One region of the Bordetella holmesii genome, then DNA from elsewhere that is predicted to be linked to it. Evidence: predicted binding sites of a transcription regulator. Region 1 holds the regulator's gene; the other holds the start of a gene.
What was found. Region 1 encodes sigma-54, which starts transcription at its own class of promoters, with help from an activator protein. Its sites were predicted from a motif close to TGGCANGNAANCTGCTTT; they were not measured.
Positions count from the first base shown of each region.

Region 2: the regulator sigma-54 is predicted to act here: its motif matches at 2,743-2,760, upstream of LK440_RS06325 (TorF family putative porin).

Region 1 is NZ_CP085973.1:3,329,801-3,334,174, reverse strand. It holds gene LK440_RS16065 (hypothetical protein) at 204-926, opposite strand; gene rpoN (RNA polymerase factor sigma-54) at 943-2,361, shown strand; gene LK440_RS16055 ((2Fe-2S)-binding protein) at 2,511-2,789, shown strand; gene LK440_RS16050 (DMT family transporter) at 2,925-3,833, shown strand; gene bfr (bacterioferritin) at 4,147-4,374, shown strand, end outside.
Region 2 is NZ_CP085973.1:1,319,241-1,323,614, reverse strand. It holds gene rlmD (23S rRNA (uracil(1939)-C(5))-methyltransferase RlmD) at 1-547, opposite strand, end outside; one part of gene LK440_RS06330 (IS3 family transposase) at 733-985, shown strand; one part of gene LK440_RS06330 (IS3 family transposase) at 985-1,853, shown strand; gene LK440_RS06325 (TorF family putative porin) at 1,897-2,649, opposite strand; gene LK440_RS06320 (periplasmic heavy metal sensor) at 2,941-3,516, opposite strand; gene LK440_RS06315 (3'-5' exonuclease) at 3,633-4,374, opposite strand, start outside.

The DNA.
Region 1 (4,374 bases):
GCCCGGCAACCGATCGGTAGGTATAGCGATAGCGCTAGGGTGGCGACGCCGCCCTGGAGGGAGGATGCAAACGAACACGCAGCCACGGCCGATGCCGGTGCGCATGCGCATCCGGAAGCGGTCAATGGGGTGTGGTGTTTGTCAGCCATAGCCGTAAGTCAAACATATTTCGGCGCGGCGCGCAAATCGAACGCGCAACCAGGTCAGCGATCCGGCCCCAGGCTGGGTTCGCGCGGGCCGTCTTCCTGGCGCCAGGGCGAGCGGCCTGGCTCACGCGGCGCGCTGGCGCGTGGCGCCTCGATGATGGGTTGCGGCGAGCGCTCGCGTTCGGCCGGGCGACTGGCCTGATGCACGCCTGCGCGCGCAGATTCCGGCATCGGTTCACGCGGCGTGCTGCCGGGCAGATCCAGAATGGCGGCCTGTTCGCGGACCAGGGCGATCTTGCCGATCCGGTTGTGGCGCAACTCACGGCGGCTGCGTTGCAAGTCGCCTACCGTGAAAGGTTCTTCGCGATCTCCCCAGACCCAGCGCAGCACATCCACGGCCTCTTCACTGAGCCGCGACCGCAGTTGCGCCAGGACGTCGCGCGGGACGACCTGCGCCCTGCCGGCGGCTAGACTGCCATACAGCCAGCTGCGTGTGCTGAAGAACACGATCAGCGTCCAGATGAGGACCACACCCCACCAGAAATACGGATTGACCCGGGCGAGCATATCGACGGTTTGCTGGCCCATGCTGTGCAGGCCGTCGAAGGCAAGGGTTTTCCCGAAGCCGAGGAGCCAGGAGCTGGCGAGCAACCAGACGATGGCAATGACAGCCAGCACGATTGCCCTGAACACCAGTCGCGCAAGCGCCAGTTTGAGCAACGTTTGACCTATCAGTCGGCCATCCTGGCGAATGCGTTCGGGCGAAGTGGGATTCATCATGCAAAATATTGTACCTATGAGTCGTCCCGCCTTAGAACTTCGGCCTGGTCAGCATTTGACCCTGACCCCGCAACTGCAACAGTCCATCCGGCTGCTGCAGCTGTCTTCGCTGGATCTTGAGGCCGAAATCTCTCAAGCCCTGGCAGAGAATCCGTTGCTCGAACGCGACGAAACGCCGGCCGAGCAGATCGACAGCGATCCGCAGCGCGAAGCCAGTCTCGACACTGCCGATTCGGTGACGGACACGGAAATCCGGTTTGACGACATGCCGGGTTCGGGCGGCGTATACCCCGATGAGGACAGCGACTCGCCGGCCCGCAGCGACACTTTGCGCGAGCATCTGTTGCAGCAACTGGCGCTGACCCGCGCCGGTGTGCGCGACGCCGCGCTGGCCGCATTGCTCATCGACGAGCTGGACGATAACGGCTATCTCGGTTCGCCGCTGAGTGAAATCCTGCAATGGCTGCCCGCCGAGCTCGAGGTCGATGAGGATGAGCTGCGTGCGGCGCTGAGCTTGGTGCAGTCCTTCGACCCAACCGGCATCGGTGCGCGCGACATGGCCGAGTGCTTGCTGTTGCAATTGCGCCATCCTGACGTCGCGCGGCTGCCCGAAGCCGCATCGCCCGCCGTGCTGGGGTGCGCGCGCGAACTCTGTGGCCAGCATCTGGCGCTGCTGGCCACCGGTAATCCGGCGCGCCTGCGGGAGATGCTGCGCGTCGATGAGGCCACGCTGCGCGCCGCGCGGGCGCTGATCGTTCGGCTCGAGCCCCGGCCGGGCCGGGCCTGGACGGTGCCTGCGGCGGAGTACGCCGTGCCCGATGTGCTGGTGCGCAAAACGCGGCAAGGCTGGCAGGCGGTGCTCAATAGCGCGGTGATGCCGCGCCTGCAGGTCAACGGCCTGTACGCGCAAATGCTGTCCAATCAGCGCGAGGCTGCCTATGCCGGGCTGAATGCCCAGCTTCAGCAGGCGCGCTGGATGATCCGCAATGTCGAACAGCGCTTCGACACCATTTTGCGCGTCGCGCAGGCCATCGTCGCGCACCGGGCCGAGTTCTTCACCCGTGGCCCGGCGGCGATGCGGCCGCTCATTCTCAAAGACATCGCGGGCGAGCTCGGGCTGCACGAGTCGACGATCTCGCGGGCCACCACGCAGAAGTACATGCTCACTCCGTTTGGGACCATGGAGCTCAAACGATTTTTCGGCACGGGCGTGGCCATGGACAGCGGTGATTCGGCCTCGGCGACGGCCGTTCAGGAGCACATCCGGCAGATGGTGGCCGACGAAAACCGTGCCAAGCCGCTTTCGGATAGCCAAATCATGGAGCGCCTGGCCGGTCAGGGCATCGTCATTGCCCGCCGCACCGTGGCCAAATACCGCGAGGCCTTGCGCATTGCCCCGGCCGCCGTGCGCAAGGCCCAGGCCGCCGCGCGCTGAACCCGTGGTGGCAGCGGGTCGAGTCGCACGGGGGGTGATTCGTCACTTTTTTCAAGGAGTTGCGTGCGGGGCGCCAGGCTGAAAAATATTTTCCGGCTGGCTGGCTGGCTGGCTTGCTTGCGCTTTAATTTTTGTCGATAATCATTCGCATGTACGTTTGCATATGCAATGCCGTTACCGAACGCCAAGTCCGCGCCTGCGTGGATGCGGGCGCTAATTCGTTGGGCGATCTGCAATTCGAGCTGGGAGTTGCCTCCTGCTGCGGTTGCTGCGCCGCCACGGCCAGCGAATATCTTCCCGGCGGACGCGCCTCCAGCGTGTGCGACGTGCGCTCCATTGCCGTGCCGGCCAATCCCCCCGCGGCCATGCTCGAAGCCGACCGGCCTGCAGCCAATACGTTTCCCATTCCCCTGGTGGCCGCCGCCTGAAGGCGGTGCGCGCCCGTCAAGACGCCCTGCGGGGCGTTTTTTTCGTCTGTTGCAGGCGGCCACTTCCCACCTTGGGTTTGTCATAGTGGCTCGGCCGGTGGAGAATGCCTTGCATTCTCCCTACCTGCCTCAGCCATGAAAACCAGCGTCGATTCATCCGCCGCCGCCGCGCCCGAACGCACGGCCTGGGGCTCCATCGCGCTTTTCTGTGTGCTATGGAGCTCTGCCTTCGCAGCGGCCAAGATCGCCGTTCGCGACTGCCCTCCTCTGACCTTGCTGGCCGTACGATTCTGCATCGCAGGAGTGTTGATGATGGGTATGGCGGCATTGACGGGCGGCTTGCGTCTGCCATCACGCCGCGACCTGGCCGCGCTGATTGGCTTGGGGTTATTGAACAACGCGCTTTATCTGGGTTTGAGTTGGAGCGGCATGGCCACGTTGTCCTCGGCCTTTACGTCGGTGCTGATCAGCACCAACCCGTTGCTCATCGGCATCTTGGCCGGGCCCGTGTTGGGCGAGCGGCTGGGTTGGCGAAAATTGGTCGGGCTACTGCTCGGGCTGGCTGGCGTCGTGGTCATGCTGCGTTCTCGCTTGGCCGGTGCCGGCGCGCATGAGGACGTCCATGGCACCTTGCTCGTGCTCGGCGGCCTGATCGCGTTGGTCGCCGGTACGCTGGCCTACAAGAAACTCAAGCCTGCCGCCAATCTCTGGATGGCCACGGGAGTGCAGGCGCTGGCCGCTGGCGTGGCGCTTTGGCCTTTTGCCCTGCATTACGAGACGCTTGAGCAGGCGCGGTTGACGTTAAGCCTCGTGCTGAGCATGAGCTACACCATTGTGGCGGTCTCCATGGGCAGCTACTACCTGTGGTTTCTGATCCTGGGCCGCAGCAGCGCCACCTCGGCCAGCGCGTTGCATTTCCTCATGCCGCCGTTGGGCCTGTTCTTCGGCTGGCTGGTGTTGCGAGAACCCGTTTCGTGGCTCGACATGCTGGGCATTGTGCCCATTGCCTTCGGGATCTGGCTGGCGACACGACGCAACGTCTGAGTTTGTTGTTTATTGTCGGTGGCGAATTCGCGGTGTAAATGGGGCATTGCCGGGGGATTTTGCCGGCCGTTCCGCCTGCAAATACGCACGTGTTTTCGTCCGCCATGGCGCCGCAGCGCACGTCAATGCGTCATCGCGCGGACATTGCATTAAAAACAGAGATTCATTCTCATTCTTTTATCGCTTTCTTATTGCACTCGCAAAGCGATTTACCAAATGCGGGCAAACACTATGCGAGGCATTGCCGGGATGTTAGTCTGCCGGGGTTCCACGCTCAAGCTAGCGGCCCCGCCAGATCAAGGAGTCCATAAATATGAAAGGCGATAAAACGGTTATTCAGTTTCTGAACAAGCAACTGACCAACGAACTGACGGCTATCAACCAGTATTTTCTGCACGCACGCATGCTGAATCACTGGGGCCTGAATAAACTCGGCAAACACGAATACGAAGAGTCCATCGAAGAAATGAAGCATGCCGATCGCCTGATCGAACGCATCTTCATGCTCGACGGCCTGCCCAATCTGCAGGATCTGCACAAG
Region 2 (4,374 bases), 1.7 Mb from region 1:
TCCGTTCGGGCCGCGACATGGACCCTATCATCGCGTGCAAGGGCACCAGCAGGTCGCTCACATGGCGTGGCAGCACATGGCATTCACGCATGTCGGCAACGTAGCTGCTTTTACGTTCGTGGAAGCCCACGAGCACCCCGCCTTTCTTGGGCACGACGCGAACCGACAGGCGGGCGCGATAACGATAACCCCACGTCGGCCCATGCAAAGGCGGCAGCACACGCTGCGGCCGCAGTTTGCCCACGTGCCAGAACGTATCTTCCAGTGCACGCTGCTTGATGGCGACCTGGGACGTTGGCTCCAGGTGCTGCATGGCACAGCCGCCACAGACACCAAAATGCGGGCAACGCGGTTCTACCCGCTGCGCCGAAGGTCTGAGCACCGTCTCGACACGGGCGATTTCATAGGAGGGCTTCTTGCGCACCGTGGCGGCAATCACGCGCTCACCAGGCAACGCCCCCTCCACGAAGACCACTTTGCCATCGCGGCGGGCAATGCCCCTGGCTTCCAGGTCCAGGGACTCGATATTCAAAACTTCGTCGACCATCTCGCAAGCGTCCAGATTCTTAGGCAGCCGAGCATTGTAATGGACTGCGCCTGCCTGCTGCGCCAGCCGGCCCGTGCGGATCTGGGGCCAGCAAAAAGCGGGACGTCGCACCATCGGCGCCGTCCTGACCTGCTCCCCGTGATTAGTACGAAATCGATGTAGAGTCCGTTCCCAAAGGAATGGCAATGAAGAAACGATTTACGGAAGAGCAAATCATCGGCGTGCTCAAGGAAGCCGATGCAGGTGCCAAGCCCGCAGAGTTGTGCCGCAAGCACGGAATCTCCGAGGCAACGTACTACAACTGGAAGGCGAAGTTCGGTGGCATGACGGTGTCGGACGCTCAGAGGCTCAAGGAGCTGGAGCAGGAGAACAACAAGCTCAAGAAGCTGTTGGCCGAGTCGATGCTGGACAAGGCGGCGCTTCAGGATCTGCTAAGCCGAAAGTAGTCAGCCCGCAGGCCAAACGCGAGGCGGTCAGGACATTAATGACCGAGCGCAGCATGGGTGTTACCCGGGCCTGTGGGCTGGTAGGAATTTCGCGGTCGCTGTTTGCCTACGAGAGCACACGCTCAGGCGATGCTGCGCTGACCGAGCGCATGAAAGAGATGGCAGTGGCGAAACGACGCTACGGCTATCGGAGGATCCATGTGCTCTTACGTCGCGAAGGCTGGCAAGCAAATCACAAGCGAATCTGGCGGCTGTACAGTCTGGCAGGGTTAAGCGTGCGAAAACGAAAGCGTAAGCGAATCGCGGCGACCGAGCGCGTGGTTCGCCCAGCGGCAATCGCGCCGAATCAGAGTTGGTCAATGGACTTTGTGGCCGACGGCCTAGCCTATGGCCGCCGATTCCGCTGTTTGACTATCGTCGATGACTACACTCGCGAATGCCTGGCCATCGAGGTCGATACGTCGTTGCCGGGACTGCGTGTTGCCATGGTGCTGCAACGGCTGGCGGAGATGCGTGGCCTGCCGCGATCTATTACCGTGGACAACGGGCCAGAGTTCGCCGGAAGAGCCTTGGACGCCTGGGCCTACCAAGCAGGCGTAAAGCTGTCGTTTATTCGGCCGGGTAAGCCGGTGGAGAACGCTTATATCGAAAGTTTCAACGGCAAGTTCCGCGACGAATGCCTTAACGAGCACTGGTTCTTGTCCCTGCGACAGGCTAAAAGCTTGATCGAAAACTGGCGAGTCGAGTACAACACCGATCGGCCTCACAGCGCGCTCGGATATTTAACGCCGGCGCAATTCGTGCAGGCTCATCAGAAAGAAGGTCTTTTACCCCTGGGCTCTATGTCGGTGCCGTACTAAATCTGGGGGCAGGTCAGTCCCGCCCCACTCTTGTGCGCTGTGGTCAGAAGCTGCGTGCCACCGAAAACACCGCACCGAGTCGGCCAGAAGGATGGCCATACTTGGTCGGCAACCAATTGTCCTTGCTGGCACCCACCGCAGCCACGCCGAATACCCAGCCCTTGATGTCCTTGGTGACGCCTACTTTGTAATCCACATAATGGCCCATGGCATCGCCATTCATGTTGACCTGGTTCTTGAGCTTCTGGTAGCCGACATGGCCGACCAGCCCCCAGCCATCGCCCAGGTCGAAGTTGGCGGTGCCGTCCAGATACCAGGTACCTTTGCTGTCCGGGGTGCTGAAGAAGTCGCTGGGCGTGTAGGAGTACTTCAAGGAGTAGTTGCCATAGCTCAAGCCCACATACAGGTCGGTATTGTTGTAGTTACCGCCTTTGGGTGAACTGGAGCCTGGATAGTAATAGTGCAAGGCCCCCACATCCAGCCCCAGGCCATTGCCGAGGTCGCCTTTCCAGCCGCCATAGAAGTCCATCTCCAGGTTGCCGTCGGTGAAGACGAAATTCGATACGTTGGAGTTCCAGTTGCCCAGATAAAAACCCGAGCTGTGGGTGAGGTCGAAACCGACCTGCGCGGCAGGACGAAAATCGGTTTGCGAGTAACCGCGAAAACGATAGTCGCTGACGATGGCAGCATTGCCGCTCAGGGCAAAGCCTGCACCCAGATCAGTGGGCTCGGCCAGAGCGGGAAACGTCGTGAGAGCACTGATGGCCAAAGGCAGGGAAAGCAAGGTCTTCTTCATTATTCCTGGATCCTGATCGATTGAGGTGGGGCAGACGCAAGTTGCTGAACGTCCGTCCTGCCGACCGTATGGTCTGACCGGCGCACCTGTGATCAAGCATTTTTCATGCCAGGTTTTTTGAAAGTCCCTTGCCCTATATCCGTCCCCGGACCGCGCACCCAGGCGGTGCGGCATCGAATTGGGGACGCTGCTGCGGCGTTGTATTGGTGAAACTTGCGGGAATGCGCCCCAGAATGGCGCGCCATGAAAAAACCCGGCCACCGGCCGGGTTGATCGTTGCGCGGGATGGGATTACTGGGCGGCGGGAGCGGCGCTGGCGGCTTGCCCCGGGCGGCCCGAGCGATGCTCGCCACGCTTGCCGTGATGCTCCTTCATCTTGGCGACACGCTCTTTGACGATCTGCGTCACCTGGGCACGCTGAGCGTCGTTCAGGCTATCCCAGACGGCCAGCCATTGGGTGCGCAGCGCGGTTTCCTGGCTCTCGAACTGAGCTCGGCGCTTGTCACCTTCCGCGGCCAAGGCGTACGGGTCGAGCTTGCCGGCGTTGAGTTGAGCCTGGAGCAGTTCGTGCGGAGCGGGACCGGCCTGGCGGCGTGCCTCCATGGCTTGCTGCGAGGCGTCGCGAGCCTTGTCAAACAACGCCTGCTGCTTGGCGTCGAGCTTGAGCGACGCGACCTGCGCCTTGGACAGCGGGCCCAGACCAGGAATCCACATCCCATCGCGTTCCATCATGGGGCCACGCGGATGGCCTGCTGCAGGCGCCGGGGGGGGAGCATCGGGCGCCGCGACTGCGGGAGCAATAGTCACGCCAGCGGCAATCGCCATGGCGAGGCTGGCAAGCGAAGTACGAAGAGCGGATCGGGACATGATTGAACTCCTGAAGTAAAAGAAGGCAGGATCATTGTGCGATTGCCCGGATTTCATTCAGGTTTCATGCGCGGCTGACTATGTTTCAGTCGATTGCTTGCCGGATGAAAGGAGGATCAGTTGGCGTCCCAGGCCGCGAGGTACTCCTTCCAATGAGGGGCGTCACTGGCCGCCAGCGTATCGCGCACAAGAGCGATTTCAGCGTCATACGAGGCGTGGTCAAGCTCACCACGCAGAAAGCGAAAGCGGCAATAGACCAGCCAGGTGTTGACCACGTCGGTCTCGCAATACGCACGCACGGCGTCGGCCTGCCCCTGATTCCAGGCTTCCCAGACCTTACTGCCATCCATTCCGAGTTTGCCAGGAAAGCCGCAGAGCTTGGCCAGTTCATCGAGCGGAGCATTGGCCCGTCCGTTGTACTTGGCCAGCACATCCATGAGGTCCAGATGACGGGTATGGTAGCGGCTCAGGTAGTTGTTGTATTTGAAGTCCCGGTCTTCGTCGCCCCAATCCCAATACCTTGGCGCCGGCACGCCATGGATGAGACTGCGATAGTGCAGAACGGGCAGGTCGAAGCCCGAGCCATTCCAACTCACGAGCTTTGGCGTGTAGCGCTCGATGGTCTTGAAAAACCCGGCGAGCAATGCGGCTTCGGGATCATCGGGCTGACCCAGTGTTTTGACGCGGAAACCCTGATCGTCTCGAAAGACGCAGCCAACTACCGCCACGCGCTGCAGATGCAGCGGCAGGAAATCGTGCCCGACGGCCTCGCGGCGTGCGGCAAACGCGCGCTCGGCGACTTCCAGGTCGCTGACATCAGGGCCCCATCCATGCAGACGGCGCAGGCCGACCACATCG